Regions from separate parts of the Methylobacterium sp. NMS14P genome, predicted to be linked through region 2. Evidence: riboswitches for the same ligand, from Rfam matches in the RefSeq annotation. Region 2 holds a riboswitch; each other region holds the start of a gene.
The links. Region 2 has a riboswitch for cobalamin ahead of LOK46_RS07770 (TonB-dependent receptor). Riboswitches for the same ligand answer to the same signal wherever they lie in the genome.
Positions count from the first base shown of each region.

Region 1: linked by a shared signal. The riboswitch ahead of LOK46_RS04555 (TonB-dependent receptor) and the one ahead of LOK46_RS07770 (TonB-dependent receptor) in region 2 are both predicted to bind cobalamin.
Region 3: linked by a shared signal. The riboswitch ahead of LOK46_RS16795 (CbtB domain-containing protein) and the one ahead of LOK46_RS07770 (TonB-dependent receptor) in region 2 are both predicted to bind cobalamin.

Region 1 is NZ_CP087106.1:954,528-961,141, reverse strand. It holds gene LOK46_RS04555 (TonB-dependent receptor) at 1-1,168, opposite strand, end outside; cobalamin riboswitch at 1,454-1,646, opposite strand; gene LOK46_RS04550 (NUDIX hydrolase) at 1,784-2,218, shown strand; gene LOK46_RS04545 (RluA family pseudouridine synthase) at 2,361-3,779, shown strand; gene LOK46_RS04540 (alpha/beta fold hydrolase) at 3,746-4,459, opposite strand; gene LOK46_RS04535 (hypothetical protein) at 4,660-5,040, shown strand; gene LOK46_RS04530 (HAD-IA family hydrolase) at 5,111-5,776, shown strand; gene LOK46_RS04525 (ATP12 family chaperone protein) at 5,823-6,614, shown strand, end outside.
Region 2 is NZ_CP087106.1:1,650,012-1,656,625, forward strand. It holds gene LOK46_RS07765 (hypothetical protein) at 23-496, opposite strand; cobalamin riboswitch at 1,112-1,322, opposite strand; cobalamin riboswitch at 1,596-1,793, shown strand; gene LOK46_RS07770 (TonB-dependent receptor) at 1,917-4,058, shown strand; gene LOK46_RS07775 (MucR family transcriptional regulator) at 4,819-5,379, shown strand; gene LOK46_RS07780 (hypothetical protein) at 5,679-6,029, opposite strand; gene LOK46_RS07785 (hypothetical protein) at 6,441-6,614, shown strand, end outside.
Region 3 is NZ_CP087106.1:3,498,509-3,505,122, reverse strand. It holds gene cobW (cobalamin biosynthesis protein CobW) at 1-200, opposite strand, end outside; gene LOK46_RS16805 (DUF1636 domain-containing protein) at 197-598, opposite strand; gene LOK46_RS16800 (CbtA family protein) at 591-1,343, opposite strand; gene LOK46_RS16795 (CbtB domain-containing protein) at 1,360-1,542, opposite strand; cobalamin riboswitch at 1,578-1,772, opposite strand; gene LOK46_RS16790 (discoidin domain-containing protein) at 1,934-3,298, shown strand; gene LOK46_RS16785 (S10 family peptidase) at 3,321-4,913, opposite strand; gene LOK46_RS16780 (DNA polymerase III subunit chi) at 4,913-5,365, opposite strand; gene LOK46_RS16775 (CTP synthase) at 5,424-6,614, opposite strand, start outside.

The sequences.
Region 1 (6,614 bases), 700 kb from region 2:
CGAAGCCGGCCACGAACTGGTTCGGCAACCCGAACAGGCTGCCCCGGAAGGTCGCGTCGAGGCGGTCTCCGACCTGCTCCTGGCTGTGGTAGATCTCCAGGTAGTCGCCCCGGTCCACGAGCCCGGTGCCGCGGTTGTAGCTGTACTGCTCGACGTCGAGCCAGTGGCGCCGGCTGGTGAGCCGGTAGGCGGTGTTGCGGATCGTGATGTCGGCCGAGGGGGACCACTCGGTCTTGAGCTGGGTCCAGTTGTCGGCCCAGGTGATCTTCGCGTCGCGGACGTTGTAGTTGTTGAACCGGATGAGATCCGGGATGCGTCCCTCGACGAGCGGCGTGCCCCAGTAGCGGGCCGGTTCCTGGTAGCCGAGATCGTGGCTCAGGGTGAAGGCGAGGTCGGCGCTCGGCCGGAACAGCAGGGCTGCGGAGACGGCGAGGTTGCGGAAATCGCCCTCCGGCCGCATCCAGCCGTCGGCGCGGTTGCCGCTGACGTTGAGGCGGTACGCGAAGGTGTCGCCGTACTCCGCCTGGCCCAGCGGGCCGCCGGAATCGAGGGCGAGCCGCGCGACCCCGTCGGTGCCGATGACCGCGCGGGCGGCGTTGATCGGCACGAAGACCGGCTTCTTGGGCACCACGTTGATGACGCCGCCGATGGCGCCGTCGCCGTACAGCACCGAGGACGGCCCGCGCAGCACCTCGATCCGCTCGACGTTCCACGTGTCGAACGGGAAGGTCACGGTATTGGCGCCGACGTAGAAGCGCGTGCCGTCGTAGAGTTGCTGGATCGAGTTCGGGCCGGCAAAGCCGCGGGACGTGAACGCGCCGTTGCCGTTGCCGGGCGCCGCGATGGTGGTGATGCCGGTCGCGTCCTGGGTCACGGCCTCGGCGATCGTGTCCTGGCCGCGGAGCCGCGCGGTCTCGCCCGACACGATGTCGAGGCTGGCCGGCGTCTCCAGCGGCGTCAGGCCGAGGCGGCTCGCGGTCCGGTCGGGCGTGCGCAGGTTGAGGCCGTTCGGCGGGAGGCGGCCCGGGTCACCGCCCGCGCCGGCGACGGACAGTTCGTCCAGGGTGACCGCGTCCTGGGCGGCGGTCGGACTGGCGAGGAGCGCGAGGAGAACGCCGCAGAGCGGGGCCCGCCCGCCGAGGCAGGAGCGATAGGTCGATGGAGACATGGGAGAAGCGGTCCGTGCACGGCGCGCGCCGGCCCCCGCGTCGTACAAGCATTGTAATAACATTACAATGCGACCGCTGTCCGGCAGCCTCTGCCTGCGCGGGCGCGCGACGGCGTCCTGCGACAGGGCTCGAGTGGTTCGGGACGGCGGAGACGGGCATGGGGAACGGCGTCGCGGGCGCGCTTGCTGTGGCACGTCACCGCGAACGAGGCCTCGGCGACCGCCTCCCCTCGGGACTGGCGGCGCCTCGACACCCGCCAGGACACCCCGCCCGGCGCGTTTCGCGTGTGACCACGGCTGACGGCAGGTCTCCTGGCTCGCGGGTCGCCGCCCTCGCACCGTCTTCCCGGGGTGACCCAGTGACGTGGTGGTGAAGGGCTCGCCGCTTACAGTTGCGGGGGCAGCCGCGGCTTCGGGGCGAGCCCCTCATCGCGTTCCCTTTTGATCCCCGAGGGGAACCGTCGCGCACAGCTTGGCCGCAGCGTGCCCGGGCGTCAACCGTATGTCCGGTTGTTGCCGTGGATCGGCGCGCGGCACGTCGGCCCGTTGCGGCCTCACCGACGGCGGGCTAGCCCGTGCGGGATGACGGTCTGGCGGCCCCCTGCGGAGATTCGCGTGAAGGCGCTGGGTCTGCCCCGGCGCGGCAACAGCCTGCTCGTGGCGGAGGTCCGCGCGGATGACGGGCGGCTGAAAGGCGTCCGGCCCCTCGGCGGCAGCGTCGCGTTCGGCGAGCGGGTCGAGGACGCCCTGATCCGGGAGTTCCGGGAGGAGCTCGGTGTCACCGTCTCGGTGCTCGGCGGCCCCCGCGTCATGGAGAACATCTTCACGCATGAGGGGCAGGTCGGTCACGAGGTGCTGTTCCTGTTCCCCGTCGCCCTGCCGCCGGGGCGGTTCGACGGGCAGGAGCGCTTCGTCTTCCACGAGGATTCCGGCACCGCTTGCGTGGCGCGGTGGTGCGATCTGGACGGGCTCGACGTGCCGGGCGGTCCGGATCTCTTCCCCGCCGGCCTGAAGGCCCCGCTCCGCGACGCGTGGGGTGCGGAGCCCTGACGGACCGAGCCGGTCCACCGCCTTTGCCGCTCGGCGCGGGCGATGCTACAGCCGGGCAATCCCATCGGTCCGGACGTCCGCGACGCCGCGGCCCACGCGCCCGGACGCTCCGTCCGACGCGAAGACGGGTGCCGGCGGAAGCATGACGACACGACCTCCCAAAAGTGGCGGGCCGAAGGGGCGCAAGCCTCAGGCCGGCAAGTTCAGCACCAGCAAGTTCAGGGGCGGCAAGGCCCAGGCCGACGGCCGCGCCCGCACGGGCCCGCGCACCAGCGCCCGCGACGCCGCCGAGCGCGCGGCCCGCAACCGCGGCGAGGATGCCGGCACCCGCGATCCCTGGGGTGCGCAGGCCGCTGCGGCCCCGGCGCCGGCCCGGCCGCCGAAGCCGCGCCGCGACGCCGCCGCACCGCGCGATGCCGCGGCGGGCAAGCCCGGCAGCCGGCCGCCGGCCAGGCGCTCGGCGGCCCCCTCCCCGGTCCTCGCCACCGCCCCTGCCCCCGCTTCTGCCCCCGCGCCGGGTCCGACCCGGCGCGAGCAGCGCGCTGCCGCCTCCGCGACCCTCGCCTCCGGCGTGCAGACCCTGACCGTCGAGCCGGACGAGGCCGGGATGCGGATCGACCGCTTCCTCACCGCCCGCTTCCCGCTCCTGCCCTTCACCCGCGTGCAGACCATCGTCCGCAAGGGCGAGTTGCGGGTCGACGGCAAGCGCGCCAAGCCGAACGACCGGCTGGAGCCGGGCATGAGCGTGCGCGTGCCGCCGCTGCGCCTCGACCAGCCCACCGAGCGGCCGCGCAGCGCCGCCCGCGAGCAGGACGACGCCGCCTTCATCCGGTCGCTGATCCTCTACGAGGATGCCGACATGATGATCCTCAACAAGCCCTTCGGCCTCGCGGTCCAGGGCGGTTCGGGGACGGTCCGGCACGTGGACGGCCTGCTCGCCGCCCTCACGGGTCCGGACGGCCAGAAGCCGCGCCTCGTTCACCGGCTGGACAAGGACACGGCCGGGTGCCTGATCATCGCCAAGACCCGGCTCGCCGCCGCGACGCTGGCCAAGAGCTTCCGGTCCCGGGCGGCGCGGAAGATCTACTGGGCGCTCACCGCGGGCGTGCCGCGGGTCCGGCAGGGACGCGTCTCGACCTACCTCGCCAAGGAGGAGCCCACCGACGCCGACGCGCGGATGCGCGTCGCCAAGCACGGCGACGAGGGCGCGAGCCACGCGCTGACCTACTACGCGATGGTCGATCAGGCCGCCCAGAAGCTGTCCTGGCTGTCGTTCAAGCCGGTCACCGGCCGCACGCACCAGCTGCGCGCCCACGCGGCCCATATCGGCCACCCGATCGTGGGCGACCCGAAATACTTCTCGGTCGAGAACTGGGAGCTGCCGGGCGGCATCCAGAACCGCCTCCACCTGCTCGCCCGGCGGATCGTCATCCCGCACCCGCGGACCGGCAAGCCGATCGACGTGAGCGCGCCGCTCCCGCCGCACATGGCCCAGAGCTGGAACCTCCTGGGCTTCGACGCCGCCCGCTACGACCCGATCGTCGAGGCTCCGGAGGCCTGAGCCCGCAGCCAGGGCACGATCGCGTCGGCGAGGGCGTCCGGGGCCTCGAACGGCAGCATGTGTCCCGACCCGTCGATCACCGTCAGGGTCGCGCCCGGGATGCCGTCGCGGAGTTCCCTTGCCTCGTCGAGGCTCCGCAGGGCGTCCTGAGCCGCCGCCACGACCAGGGTCGGGCAGCCGATCGCGCCGAGGCGGTCGCGGTCTGATTCCCGCGCCCGCCTGGCCTGGCGCAGGAAGACCTCCCCGCCGAGCCGGTCGCCCATCTGCCGGATCCGGGTCAGGAGGGCCCCGTCGCCGGCCCGGTCCGGGTGCACCGACTGGAGGATCGCCGCGCGGCTGAGACCCCGGTAGCCCTGCTGGCGGATATGGGCGATTGCGGCGGCCTTCCGGCGCGCCTGGGCGGGCGTGTCGGCGCGCGACGAGGTCGCGACGAGGACGAGCGCCTCCACACGGTCCGGTTCCAGCCGCGCCACCGCGCGGGCGACGTAGCCGCCCATGGAGAAGCCGACGAGCCCGAAGAGCGCGGGCGCCTCCGCGGCGACGCGGCGCGCCATGTCGGCGATGGCGGCGTCGCGCGTGAGATCGCCGTGCGTGATCGGACCGACCTCGGCGAGGCGTCCGACGATGTCCGACCAGAGGTCGGTGTCGGTCATGAAGCCGGGCAGCAGCACGAGGTTCATCGCCGGATCACCCTTCCTGTCACCGCACTAACCCTCCCGCGAGCGCCCTGTCGCGCCGCGGCATCCCGGTGAAACCGGGGTACCATCCGGGCGTCCCGCGCGACGCATGCCTTGGCAACCGGCCGCGCCGCCTCATATGCTGCCCCGCGCCCCGCCGATCCGCCGCGGGGCCTGTTCCCGGCGGTTCGAGACCCTGACACATGAAGCTCGCGATGCTGGCCTGCCTCGCCGCCCTGTGCCTCACCGGGCCGATCGCGCATGCCGCACCGGGCGAGACGACCAGGCCGGCGCCGACGGCGAACGGCACCCACCCGCCCGAGACGGCGGCCCCGCATCCGGCCACTGCGCCCGCACCCGGCGCGGCGCCCGCGCAGGCCGCCCCGCGCACGGCCAACAGTGCCCGCGCGGAGCGCCGGCGGCGCTCCTACGCGGCGTGCAACCGCGCCTCGCACCAGCGCGGATTGCGCGGCGGCAAGCGCCGGCGCTTCCTGATCCGCTGCCGGCTCGGCTACGAGCGGACCCGGGTCCCCGGCGGGCAGCCCGCCGCGGCGGCGCCGGCACAGCCGGGCCGGAAGCCGTGACGGAGAGCGGGATCCGCCCGCCCGCGCCGTCGGGGCTGCTCGCGGCGCGGCTCGCGGCGCGTCGGCCGCGATGAGGCTCATCGTCTTCGACGTCGACGGCACCCTCGTCGACAGTCAGCACCTGATCGTGGCGGCCCAGGAGGTGGCGTTCGCGGAGAACGGCCTGCCGGCGCCCGGGCGACGGGAGGCTCTGTCGGTGGTCGGCCTGTCGCTGCCGCAGGCGTTCCGGCGCCTGGTCGGCGAGGACGGGCCGGTCGCGGAACTCTCGGAGAGCTACAAGCAGGCCTACAACCGCCTGCGGCTCGACCCCGCCCACGAGGAGCCCCTGTTCCCCGGCATGGCCGACCTGCTGACCCGGCTGCACGCGCGCTCCGACGTGCTGATCGGCCTCGCCACCGGGAAGTCGCGGCGCGGTGTCGACCGGCTGATCGCGCATCACGGCTGGGCGGGCTGGTTCGCCACGACCCAGAGCGCCGACGACGCGCCGTCGAAGCCGGATCCGACCATGCTGCAGCAGGCGATCCGCGAGGCCGGCTGCGAGCCCGAGGCCACCGTGATGGTCGGCGACACCACCTTCGACGTCGCCATGGGCGTGGCGGCCGGTGCCACCGCGATCGGCGTCGCCTGGGGCTACCATCCTCCGGACGCGCTCTACGGCGCCGGGGCCGTGACGGTGGTCCCGAGTGCCGCGGCGCTGGAGGCGCTGCTCCTGGAGGGGCTCGCGACGGACGCCTGAGCGCGGGAGGCTCGCGCGCGGGGCCGGAAGCGCCTATCTCGCCTCCATGAGCGATCAGACGACAGACTGGCTCGGGCAGCCGAGCGACGGTGACAAGCCGGATCCGGTCCGGGCAGCCCGCGGCCACGCCAAGCCGGCCCTGCCCCGGCGGTTCTACAAGGAAGCCGACTTCTCCGAGGATGCCGATGGATTCCGGCTGACCCTGGACGGGCGTCCGGCCAACACGCCGGCCCGCAACCCGCTGCGCCTCCCCGACCGGGCCCTGGCCGAACGTGTCGCGGCGGAATGGGGCGCCCAGGACACCGCGATCGATCCCGCGCGGATGCCCCTGACCCGGCTCGCCAACACGGCGATCGACGGCGTCACGCCCCGCCTGGCCGAGGTCGCCGCCGATCTCTGCGCCTACGCGGGCACCGATCTCGTGGCCTACCGCGCCGGCGACCCGGAGCGCCTCGTGGCGGCCCAGGCGGAGGCCTGGGATCCCATCCTCGCCTGGGCACGGGACGCGTTCGGCGCGCGCGTGATCCTGAGCGAGGGCGTCATGCACGTCGCGCAGCCGGACGACACGATCCGGGCCCTCTCCGCGGCGGTGAACGCGGTGACGGACCCGTTCCAGCTGGTGGGCCTGCACACGCTGACGACGCTGACCGGCTCCCTGCTGATCGCCCTGGCGGTCCTCGAGGGTCGTCTGACCCCGGCGGAGGCCTGGGAGGCGGCCCACGTCGACGAGACCTACCAGGCCGCCGTCTGGGGGCGCGATGCCGAGGCGGAGGCGCGCCTCGAGGCGCGCCGGACGGAATTCGAGGCGGCCGCCGCGTTCGTGGGGGCCAGCGACCGA
Region 2 (6,614 bases):
GCGCGTCAGTTTTGCATTCGATTCAGCGTTCATCGGCCTCAGGATCGTTCGTCAGTGCGGTCACGAGTGCGAACACCATCGCGAGAGCAGGTGTCGGGAAAGCCTCGGCGACATGCCTCCGATAAGCATTCGCCCCCCAGGAACGCCACACGGCACAATGAAAGCCCTCCTCAGAACGACCTCCCGTGTGCACCTGCCATGACCATCCAGGTAGGATGCGTTGCAACAATCCTTGCGCGGCATCTAGGCTTGCGGTGAAGGCGGGACAGCTATCCTTGCCAAGGCGGAGAACCGTACCGTCTGGGCTGTGGCCCCAAAGCATCTTGGTGCCGTCGCGATATGGCCGCCACTCGATCCGGTGGATGACCGTGTCGATCTGGCAATCCAAGTCGCGATCTGGTCCTTCAGTCTCGCGCAAGCGCACGATCAGTCCGCGCAGCACTGTAGGCCGAGGTGCTTCCATGCCGCGTCGCGTTTCCGTCGCCTGAACCTGCATCAGGCATCCCTAATAGTCAGCGCACTCGAGCGGCGGCGAAGCGGCCGGCACTCGCCTGCAGGTCGCTTCGCCATGAACCGCATCACGACAGCAGCCGTGAATTGAAGTCGAAACAAAAAATTTGCTGCGACCCGGATAACAGGCGTGCGATTGTCATTCGAAGGATAGGGGAGGCTGATTGGCCAGTATCGGATGCTGCACGACACCACATATCGCTCGTGAGGCGGGCCAATAATCAGGAATGGATATTTGTATCGGCACCATATACGATCGCCTGTTTCATGATCGCTTGCAGAGCCACGCGGCTGAAGTTGCGGGACGGACGTACTACCGAATTGCTTATCTTTTTCGGCGCATGTTACCCCGGGACCACCCGGAGAACTGCGAGCACCGCGCACCACACAACCTGGTCGACCGAACCCGACGTTGGGGTCAAGTCTCTCCGACGTCGCGAGGGAGTCGGCATGGGGAAACAGTACACAAGGGTGGATATTTGACACCGACCGGACCCCAATCGACAAGGGGCAGAGGTCAGGCGGACGCATTGCATCTAGGCGCGGGCAAGCCAAGCCGGCATAGCCGCTGCAAGCGACCCACCGGGACACCCCGCCCGAGAGACGTTCATCGATCGAGGCAGGTCTCCTGGCTCACGGGTCACCGTCTCTGCCTGGCCTTCCCGGCGCGAACGCCAGTGACCATTGTCGACAAAGACTCACCGCTTACAGTTGCGGGGGCAGCTCCGGCATCGCCCTTTCAGGCTCACCGAATTCCCTCTTAGCCTCGAGCCAGCAAGCCGGTTCGAGGAACCACGATAGCCAAGCATGGCGCGAAGCTATGCGGTTTGTCAAAGCGGCTTGTTGATATGCCTCGGGTACGGCCGACCGAGCCAGCGACCAGGGCCCGTTGCGAGCTTTAGGCAGATCGATCGAAATGCGTCGAGACCGATCGTTCAGAAGATCCCGAACGATCCGAGGCGGTCAGTCGCCCGCCGTCGAGGGTGGCGACATGCGGGAGTCGCCGCCCCGACACACCACCCGGATGAAAATGCGAGTTCAAACGTAACCGCAGTATCGAGCCTTGACGGCGAGCGTTACCCGAATGCTAAGCTTTGCTGGACGGTTCCCCTCGGGGATCAAAAGGGAACGTGGTGAGGGGGCAGCCCTGAAGCCACGGCTGCCCCCGCAACTGTAAGCGGCGAGCCCAGCACCACCGCGTCACTGGATGCGTGTCATCCGGGAAGACGGTGCAAGGGCGGCGACCCGCGAGCCAGGAGACCTGCCGTCAGTCGTGGTCACACGCGAAACGCGTCGGGCGGGGTGTCCTGACGGGTGTCGAAGCGCTGGGCTCTAGCCGGGCGCGACGACTTCGTTCGCGGTGACGTGCCACTGCCGCCGTTGAGGCTCCCGTGTCCCGTCGTTCAATGCGTGCCCTGCTCGCGCTATCCGGTTGCAGCCTCGCTGCGCTGTCGACCGCCTCCCATGCTCAGGACCGTACTCCCCAGGCCGCTTCCACCTCCGAGACGACGTTGGAGGAGATCTCGGTCACCTCTGAAACGGCAGCTGCAAAGCCGCAGGCTGCACCTGCCGCAAGCGCCGGATACGTCGGCGGTGTCACCGGTATCGGCGGCTCGTTGCTCAGCGTGGATTCGGCTAGCGCCGGGATCCTGACTGGGGCGCAGGTCAACAACCGGCCCGTCACCCGCCCCGGCGAGGTGCTGGAGGCCGTCCCGGGGCTCATCGTCACGCAGCACTCGGGCGAGGGCAAAGCCAACCAGTTCTTCCTGCGCGGCTTCAACCTCGACCACGGCACCGACATCGCCCTGTTCCTCGACGGCATGCCGCTCAACATGCGCACCCACGCCCACGGGCAGGGCTACGCCGATATCAACTTCCTGATCCCCGAGCTCGTCGGCGCGGTGGAGTTCCACAAGGGGCCGTACTTCGTCCGCGACGGCGATTTCGCCTCCGCCGGCTCGGTGCGCATCGACTATCTCGACAGCGTGCAGAAGAACCTCGCGCTCACCTCGATCGGCTCGTTCGGCTACAAGCGCGCCCTTTCCATCGCCTCGACCCCGTTCGCTGACGGCAACCTACTCGTCGCCGCCGATGCGCAGGTCTACGACGGGCCCTGGACTGTGCCGGATGCGCTGCGCAAGATCAGCACGGTCGCCCGCTACAGCCAGGGCACGGCGCTCGACGGCTTCTCCGTCACCGGCATGGCCTACGCAGCCCGGTGGACGGCCACCAACCAGATCCCGGAGCGGGTCGTCGTCTCAGGTCTGATAAGCCGGTACGGCACGATCAACCCGACCGACGGCGGTGACACCTCTCGGTTCTCCCTGTCGGGACGGTTCAGCGCCACGGACGACACCGGCGTGACGCGGGCCTCGGCTTACGTCATCCGCTCGCAGCTCAATCTGTTCAACGACTTCACCTACTTCCTGAACGACCCGGTCAACGGCGACCAGTTCCACCAGCTCGACCAGCGGATTATCGGCGGCGGCGAGGCGCTGCACATCTTCCAAGGCGACCTGTTCGGCCTGCCGATGGAGAACGAGATCGGCGTACAGACCCGCACCGACTCGATCCGGGTCGGCCTGTTCAACACGACGAACCGGCAGTACCGCTCCGGCGTGCTCGACGACCGGGTGCTGGAGACGAGCGGCGCGTTCTACTTCGACAACCGAGTACGCTGGACCGACTGGCTGCGCACCAGCCTCGGCTTCCGGGCCGATGGCTACTACGCGAACGTCGTCTCGGACACGCCGGCCAATTCCGGCCGCGCGCGCGATGGCATCGTCAACCCGAAGCTCGGCCTGACGCTCGGCCCCTGGTTCGACACTGAGCTGTACGTGAACTACGGCGGCGGCTTCCACTCGAACGACGTGCGCGGCGTGACTGCCACCGTCGACCCGACGAGCTCGCTGTTCAACACGACCCGCTCGCCGTTCCTCGTGCCCTCGACGGGTTACGAGATCGGCCTGCGCAATCGCTCCATCGCCGGGCTGGAGACAAGCCTCGCCCTGTTCAGGCTCGATTTCGCCTCCGAGAACCTGTTCCAAGGCGACACCGGCACGACCGAACCGAGCCGCCCGACTCGCCGCTTCGGCGTGGAATGGACGAACCGCTACGCGGTGACACCGTGGCTCTCGCTGGAGGGCGACCTGACGATCACCAACGCCCGCTTCTCGGACTACGACCCCGTGGGCAACCGGGTCCCAGAGGCCCCTACCACCATCGCGTCGGCGGGCGTCACCTTCGGCGAGCCGCTCGGCTGGTTCGGCTCCCTACGCCTCCGCTACTTCGGACCGCGCCCACTGATTGAGGACAACTCCATTCGTTCGCGCCCGACCGCACTCCTCAACGGTCGGATTGGCTACGCCTTCGAGAACGGCGTCAGCGTCTCGTTGGACGTGCTGAACCTGACGAACAGTAAGTCCGATCAGATCACCTATGCCTACGTCTCGCGCTTGCCCGGCGAGCCGGCCGAGGGGCTGATCGACCGTGTGCTTCATCCGGTCGAGCCCACGGCGGTGCGTCTCACCATCGCCGGGCGGTTCTGATGCGTCGCCATCAATCGGGTGACGTTGCGAACGAGCCCACAAAGCATCTGAAACCGGCATCGGTTCGCGATGGCGTCGGATCCATGCGCTGCGGCGACGCCGGGCGCCGCGCTTTGACGGCTCGCGCGCATCGATACGTAGCTGTTATCGAGCCGTTGTTGGAGGCCATCATACGTGATCAAGGGCGCTCCGCTCAGGCCGTCGCGAATGAACTGACGCGCCGCGCCGTCCGAAAACCACGCGGCGGAGTGATCTGGACATCGGCGGACGCGCAAAAGCTTCTACGCCGCTTAAGCATCGGCACGAAGATACATCATCCCGGTGAGCGGGCGAGTGCCCGAGGGGATCGCGCTGAACCCGGGATCCTCGTCCCAAAGACCCCAGATGGGCCCTGCCACGTGAAAGGGCCGGCGGCAAAGCAGGCCTCGACCTTGGCAACAGCACGATGAAGATGCCGAACGGGTCGATCCGGTCGATCCCCCGGGGCGGCTTCAAGATCCCGAACCGGCGGCGGGCGGGATCGGCGGAGGCGCCGGGCGCGGAATGTCGGAACTCCGCGAGCATGTGGCTGAGCTAGGGATCGAGCGCGACTACGCCGACGCGTAGACTCAACCTGAGGTGCGATCCCGCCCAGACATGCGTAGCAACTAGGCCCAACGCCGACAGATATCCAACGCTCTCTGATGTCCTCGCATAGATACGCCTTGACTAGGAATCGATGTTGCTGCGTGGGTCGCCACAACATATGCAGGAGGCCTCATTGGACGACGTAACATCAACCGCGGTTTCGGATCAGACCAGCCTCATCGAGCTTACGGCCGATATTGTGGCTGCTTACGTTTCGAACAATTCCGTGCCTGTATCAGAGATGCCGGCGCTTCTATCCGCGATCCATAGCGCGATCAGCGGGTTGAACAGCCCTACCGCTCCGGCTGAGCCGAAGGTTGACCGCGCAACTCCGGGCCAGATCCGGAAGTCGATCACTCCCGACGCGTTGATCAGCTTCGAGGACGGCAGGCCGTACAAGACCCTGAAGCGGCACCTCAAAGGAGTAGGTCTTACTCCGGACCAGTACCGGGAGAAGTGGGGTCTGCCGCGCGATTACCCGATGACCGCCCCAAGCTACTCCGAGATGCGCTCGGCCCTGGCGAAGAACAATGGTCTCGGCAATCTGCGCCGGAACGCAGCTGCGAAGGCTGCACCCGTCGACGAGACGATCGTTGAGACGCCCAAGGCCAGCCGTCGGAAGAAGGCTGCAGAGCCACCCGCTGTGCCGGCAGAGAAGCCCGCTCGAGGTCGGAAGAACGCTGTTGCCTCCTGAGAGGGAAGCTCTCGGTAGTGCCTTGGGCTGTTGATTCACCTCTTGCGCGCTATAATGCGGCCGGGTGCTCGTCTCAACCACAAGCGCCGAGCCAGAGGTTCCGCGTTGACACTACGGCCTTTGGTGAGAAGCCCGCCCGGTTCGCCGGCGCGGGCTTTTTCGTGCCTGGCCTCCCCCGAACAGGTGATGTCGCGAGGCTGGCAACGCTGATATCTCGTCAGCGAGACTCAACCACCTTCGGCCCCGCCGGCACCGCCGCGCGGGGCTTCTTCGCATTCTGCTCTGGCCTTCAGATGCGCTTAATTGCAGGTCAACTTCCGACCTTCCGCCATCCCGACCTTGCGGTAGTGTTCCAGACCGGACTTGATCGCTCGGCCTATGACCGCTCGGCGCACGTCCGGATTGCAGCGCAGATACTCCTCCTCGTTGAAAGCGTAGTCGCCACGCCCGCCCCGCGAGCCTCGATCATAGTCCCGATCGTATTCGCGGCGGTCACGGTCGCCATAGCCCCGGTCTCCGTAGCCTCGGTCACGGGGGCCGTAGTCGCCGCGATCGTAGCCGTAGTCGCGTCCGCCGTAGGGTTGTGCGAAGGCCGGCGCGACTCCGCTGAGTAGCGCCAAGCCAAGGACGGTCGCTGAGATCACCTTCATGTCGTGCTCTCCGTTGTTGAGGGGCGTGAACGCTTTCAACGCTGGCTCGTTCGATTTGCCTGGACGGGTGCCGCGCCCTCGCGCCCTGCATCACTACCGGCAGTGGGCTTTCCTTTCCCTACGTCCGGCCTGCTCTCAGTCCAGTTTAGCTAAACTTCCCCCCTTCGGCGCCCGACCTAAGAAGTCCGCTCGGTCCGCCGGCGCGGCCTTTTTCGTACCCCGAATCCCGGCGCGGGACGGCCTGCCCGCCGGCATCTGTTCGGCCTGGTAACCGCCGCCGGCCATCTAGCCCACCAGCCGCAATGCGCATCAACTCCACCGTCGAGGCAGCCCAGACCCATGTCGCCGCAGAGCGAACCCCTACCTCCCGCCACCCGCGGCGAGAAGGCTGGCCGGCTTGCAGCAAGCGAGATGATCAAGACGGCAAGCCCCGAGACCAGCGGGCTTAATGGCGTCATGAGCCGGTTGGGAGCGGTCGGGAACATCTTGGTCGAGGGGCATCTGAAAGCCGGGATCCCGCCGGCTGAAGTCCGGGCGTGGCACATTGGCTTCCAGGCGGGGATCAGTCTTGAGCTCGCGGAGCAC
Region 3 (6,614 bases), 1.8 Mb from region 2:
ACGATGGCGTCCTCGGTGCAGCCCTCGACGCCGCAGGCCGCCAGGAAGGACTTGTCGAAGCCGATGTCGCCGAACTCGTTCACCAGGATGGCGAGGCGGCGCCCCTTGGCGTTCTCGACCACGTGGCGGACGAGGGTCGTCTTGCCGGCCCCGAGGAAGCCGGTGACGATGGTGCAGGGGATCTTGTTGACGAGGGTCATTCCGCGGCCTCCAGGGTGCCGGCGGGGAGCGGGCGGGGTTCTGGGAAAGGGGGGATGCGGGCGATCACGCCCTTGCGGAACGCCTCCGGACGCTCGCGCCAGGGCACGATGCCGTCCGGGGTCGCCGCGTAGGCCGCGAGCCCGCCGAGGATGATCTCGGCCGAGGCGGCCGGATCCATGTCGCCGTAGACGTAGGTCCAGCGGTCGGCCGCGGCGACCGCCACGGTGCAGGGCCGCTTGCAGACCGACAGGCACTCCACCGCCTCGACCCGCAGGTCCGGCGTGCCGCCGCTTTGCGCTCGGAGCGCCTCCAGCAGGCGGGCCCCGGCGCGGGGCCCGTCCGGGTCGTCGTCCGGGCGGCGGCAGGCGGTGCAGACGTAGAGCACGGTCTCAGGCACGGGCCGCCCCCCGATCAGCGCCGCGGGCGAAGGCCTGCCACGCCCAGCCGAGCCCGAGCCCGATCAGGATCCAGAACACGAAGCTGATGGCGAGCGACCGGGCGGCGAACTGGGCGGCGAGCGCGGCCGGGAGTTCGGACGAGGCCTCGGGCGCCTGCGGGGCGCCGACGACGTGCGGGGTGATGATCAGGACGAGCCCCCCGAGGATCGTGATCAGCGCGCGGCGGATGGTGATCAGGTAGAGTCCCATCCCGGTCGCCGCGGCGGTCATCACCCACCACGCCTGACGCGTCGCGAGCGGCGCTGCCGCGCTGCCGGGCAGTTCCGGCGGCAGGCCGAGGCCCGGCGCGAGGGCGACGCTGGCGAAGCCCGCCACCGCGAAGGCGAGGCCGACCTGCGGCGTGGGTTCGCGGCCGCAGGCGAGCATCACCGCGCCGAGCAGCAGCGCGTAGCCGACGCCACCGACGAGGGTCGCGAGCCCGGTGAAGGCCATCCGCGGCAGGCCGGGGCCGGGCTGCCATTCCGGCGCGGCGTCGGGCGCGGCGTGGTCGTGCCCGGCATGGGCCAGCACGATCGGGAGCGCCTTGATCGGGAGCGCCTTGGCGGCCTGACGCGGCGCCTCTTGCTGCTCGTAGCGCTCGGCCGCCACGATCAGCGGCGAGGTCAGCGTGAGTTCGAGGCCCGTCACGACGGCAGCCGCGAAGAAGCCGGCGGCGAGCGCCGCCGACAGGAGCCGGATGATCATCCCTGGTCCGGGGACGTCAGTGGCAGGGGAAGTTCTGGGTGTGTCGGAAATCGTGCGCCGCGTTGTGGAGCGCGATCGCCGGCGAGAAGCCCGCCATGAACAGCAGGCCGAGGCCCAGCACGGCCGCGAACGCGACGGCGATCGGGCGCTCCGATGAGCGGGTGCCGGCGGCGACGGGGGCGAGGGTTTGCGTCGTCATCAGAAGCGTCTCCAGCCGCCCCACCGGCGGCATTGCGGGATCCTGTCGCGACGGCAGGTCTCCTGGCTCGCGGCTCGGCGCGCCCACCGCCTTCCCGGATCGCTCCGGTGGCGCATGGCGGGCGCTCGCCGCTGACAGTTGCGGGGGCAGCCGCGGAATCGGGGCTTCAAACCCCTCACCGCATTCCCTTTTCACCCCGTCTCCGGGGCACCGTCGCCCGGCCGTTGTAGACGCATGACCGCCGGGACACAACGGAGCGGCGCCGGATCGCGACCGTTTCCCGCGCCCGCCCCGCTATCGGGGCGGGCTTGACGGCCGCGCCCCGGAGCGGGCACCGCCGCACCCGATACCCGCCCGGCCCCGGCGCGGGCCCTGAACTCCCGGAGACCCGATGGCCCCGACAGACGATCCGACCCCGGTCCTCGTCGATCTCGCGGCCGGCCGTGACCGGCGGATCGTCTCCGATGCGGCGACGGGAACGACCTGGCTCGAGGTCGACCTCGGCGGCCGGTTTCCGATCCACTCCGTCGCCCTGCGGTCGGGGGAGGCGGCGGTTCCCCCGGAGCCCGGCGACGTCGCGGTGGCGGTCTCGCAGGACGGCGCGACGTGGACCGAGCCGGACCTCGCCGGCTGGACCGCGACCCCGGACGCCCTCGTCGCCGCGATCGTCCCCGACGAGCGGGCTTGGGCGCGCGCGGTCCGGATCGCCGCGCCCGCACCGGCTCAAATCATCGGCGTCGGGATCCGGGCCGACGAGGCCGCGGTCGACCTGATCGCGCTGCGGGCGATGCTCGGCCTCGACGTGACGCTCCTGAACGAGAAGTCCGGCGCCAACGTCTACGTCACCTACAATCTGCGATCGGCGCCCGACCGCGCCAGCCACGCCCTGGTCGGCCTGTCGCTGTTCGAGAACGGCGCCTTCGGCAACTGCCTCGTCCAGTACATCATCGCGGTATCGATCGCGAAGGCGCTCAACCTGAAATACATCAAGGTACCCAAGGTCGACCGCAGCAAGGTGATCTTCCTGACCGAGCGCCTGACCTGCGACGGCATCACCTTCATCCCGCCGGACGAGCCGCTGCCGCCGGACGGCTACTTCCTGTCGGGCCTGTTCTTCGACCCGACGCAGTTCGAGCGCGTGACCGCGCTGCGGGGACCGACGGACTCGCGCGCGATCGTGCAGAGCGTGATCCGGCCGCTGTTCAACGGCCTGCCCGAGACCTTCCCGGCCAAGCCCGACGACCAGCTCCTGATCCACATCCGCTCGGGCGACATCTTCAGCACCTGGGTCGATCCGCACTACCCGCAGCCGCCCTTCGCGTTCTACCGGATGGTCATCGACCGGTTGCTGGCCGAGGGCCGGATCCGCTCGGTCAAGCTCGTGTTCGAGAATCGGCTGAACCCGGTCATCGCGGAGGTGGAGGCCTACGCGGAGCGACGCGGCCTGCCGGTGGAGATCCAGAGCGAGTCGCTGATCTCCGACGTCGCGGCCCTGGTGAACGGCCGCTATCTCGTCTTCGGGCTGGGCACCTTCGGGCCGGGGATCTGCCACCTCTCGGATCGGGTCGAGCAGGTTTTCTACTTCGCGTCGAACTGGCCGCAGGGTTTCCAGTCGATCCCCACCATCGGCAAGGTCGTCGAGGTGCGCGATCTCGAGGGCCGCTACATGAAGGTCGGGGAGTGGCAGAACACCGAGGCACAGCGCCGGATGATGGTGGAGTACCCGGCCGAAGCCCTCGCCTTCGACGACGCGTGACCGCTGCGCCGGGCCGGAGACGCTACGGCGCGGTCCTGAGATGCTCGGCGGGGGCGCCGGCCGGACGGGTCGCGCCGGCGTCGCGCACCTTCAGGGCGTCCGTGTACATCCGCTCGACGTCCGCCTTGAAGGCGGCGCGCGAATCCGGTCGCGTGTAGAACATGTGCCCGCCCGGGTAGACCGCGAGGCTCAGGCGACCGGCCGCGTAGGCGGGGACCTGTGCCAGCAGGAGCTTCGAGGCGAAGTACGGCGTCACCAGATCGGTGAAGCCGTGCGCCACGAGGACGCGCAGGTGCCCGTCGAGGGCCAGATCGCCCTTCAGGTTCGACAGGACCTCCGGGGCCTGCCGACCCGAGCCCCAGCTCCAGCCGCGGTTGACCGCGTTGCTCAGCAGCTCGTAGCGCATGTTGGTCACCGGCCACTTCAGCGTGCGCGCGTAGAGGTCGAGCATCGCGCTGGTCAGCGGCGCTTGGAGGGCCGTGAGCTGCGGATCCTCGAAGCTCGACTGGGCGGCGTCCGGATTCGGGTCCCAGCCGGTGATGCCGGTGTCGTAGGCGCTGGTCACGCGGCCCTCGGAGCGGTCGATCTCGCGCTGAACGCTCCGGGTCGAGAGGCGCGCCGCCTGCGCGCGCACCAGGGCGGGGTCGAGGCCGACGAGGGGCGCGACCTTCTCGGTCATCCGGGCGACGGCGGCCGTGTCGCTCGGCCCCTTGAGCAGGTCGCTCAGGTACGGGCCCGAGGCGTAGGCCTCCGCGTCGCCGAGCAGGGTGGGCGTCGGCACCGTGCCGGCCCGCTCGAGGGCGCCGGCCGCCAGCGAGGGCAGCTTCAGCACGTAGCCCCACGGGTTGGCCCGCGGCGTCTCCAGCCACGCGAAATCGAGCACCGGCGACAGCAGCACCATGCCGGACAGGCCGACGCCGATCTCCTCCTGGAGTTTCTCGGCGATCAGCGGGCCGCGGAAGCCGCCGTAGCTCTCGCCGACGAAGAATTTCGGGCTCGCCATGCGGTCGTTGACGCGCAGGTAGCGGGCGACGGTCGCCGCCAGGGTCGAGGCGTCCGAATCGACCGACCAGTAGGCCTTGCCGTTCCCGTCCGCGGCCCGGCTGTAGCCGGTGCCGACAGGGTCGATGAACACGAGGTCGGTGAAACCCAGCCACGTCCCGTCGTTGGGCGTCAGCGTCACCGGCTGGGACGGGCTGATGCTGTCCCCGCCGACCGGCAGCCGCCAGGGCCCGATCGCCCCGATGTTGAGATAGGCCGACGCGGCGCCCGGGCCGCCGTTGACCGCGAAGGTGACGGGACGCTCCCGGCCGGCCTGCGGCGCCATCGTGTAGGCGACGTAGGCGATCTCGGCCTGAAGCTTTCCCGCCTCGTCGACGAGGGGCAGGCTGCCGGCCGTTGCGGTGAAGTCGAGGGTCCGGCCGTCCGGCAGCGTCACGCTCTGCTTCGTCGTCGCATCGGGCGGCAGGCGGCGCCCTTCCGGGCCGCGCGGCGCCGGCTTGGCCTCCGCGGGATGCGGGTGCGGCGCGTCCTGGGCCAGCGTGGCCGAGGGCGCGGCCAGAGTCAGGGCGAGGGCGAGCGCGGCGCGCCCGAGACGTGCGTGGGGGGCCACCATCAAGCCTTCTTGTTCCAGCGTCCGGAATCGTCCTGCTGCCAGTAGGCCACCGCGTGACCGGCGTCCTTGGCCTGCTTCCACTGCTCGCGGGCGCGCAGGAGCGCGTCCTGATCGGACCCGTCGAACAGGATGCAGATCCGCTCGTACTGCCCGGCGTCGGGCGGCAGGTCGGCGCCCTCCACCAGGAAGCGGATCGAGGCCGCGTTGGGATTCACGTCCCGGAGCGTGAGCACCACCGGCTGGCTCGCGGAATCGGGCTCGCGGTCGGTGCCGTGCGGCAGGAAGCTCTCGTCGGAGTAGGTCCAGAGGTGGTCGTCCAGCGCCTGCAGGCGCTCCTCGCTCGCCGCCTGGATCGCGGCCTGCCAGCCGCGGTCCAGCGACCGCTCGACGAGGTTCGGCAGCACCTTCTCCAGGGGCTGCCGCTGCATGTGGTAGAAGAGGATCTCGGTCACGACGCCGAGGATATAGGGCGCCGGGCCGCCGCGCGAGCAGCGGCGCGGAGCCGCGGCCTCAGACCAGGCGGCTCTGCTCGATCGCGGCGCCGACGAAGCCCTTGAACAGCGGGTGCGGCTCGAAGGGGCGGGACTTCAGCTCCGGGTGGAACTGCACGCCGATGAACCACGGATGCCCGACATGCTCGACGGTCTCGGGCAGGAGGCCGTCGGGCGAGACGCCGGAGAAGCGCAGGCCCTTGGCCTCCAGCCGCTCGCGATAGGCCATGTTGACCTCGTAGCGGTGGCGGTGCCGCTCCGAGATCTGATCGGACCCGTAGATCTGGGCGATCTTCGATTCGGGATCGAGCTTCGCCTCGTAGGCGCCGAGCCGCATCGTGCCGCCGAGGTCGCCGGCCGCGGCGCGCCGCTCCAGCTCGTTGCCGCGCAGCCACTCGGTGAGCAGGCCGACCACCGGCTCGGCGGTCTCGCCGAACTCCGTGGAATTGGCCTCCGGCATCCCGGCCAGCGAGCGGGCGGCCTCGATCACCGCCATCTGCATGCCGAAGCAGATGCCGAGATAGGGGATGCGCTTCTCGCGGGCGTACCGGGCCGCCCGGATCTTGCCCTCGGCCCCGCGCTGGCCGAAGCCGCCCGGCACCAGGATCCCGTTGAGACCTTCGAGGAAGGGCGCCGGATCCTCGCGCTCGAAAACCTCGGCCTCGATCCACTCGAGGTTGACCTTCACCCGGTGGCTGATGCCGCCGTGGGTCAGCGCCTCGGTCAGCGACTTGTAGGCGTCTTTCAGCCCCGTGTACTTACCCACGATGGCGATCGAGACCTCGCCCTCGGGGTTGCGCACGCGCTCCGCGATGGTCTGCCAGCGGCCGAGATCCGGCTCCTCGCCGTGCTCGAGGCCGAAATGGCCGAGCACCTCCCGGTCGAGGCCGGCGGTCCGGTAGGACAGCGGCACCTCGTAGATCGAGGCCACGTCCCGCGCCTCGATCACCGCGGTCTCGCGGACGTTGCAGAACAGCGCGAGCTTGCGCCGCTCATCGACAGGGATATCCCGGTCGCAGCGGCAAAGCAGGATGTCGGGCTGGATGCCGATGGAGCGCAGCTCCTTCACGGAGTGCTGCGTCGGCTTGGTCTTCAGCTCGCCGGCCGACGGGATGTAGGGCAGCAGCGTCAGGTGGACGTAGCAGCAGGTGCCCCGCGGCAGTTCTTGCCCGAGCTGCCGGATCGCCTCGAAGAACGGCAGGCCCTCGAT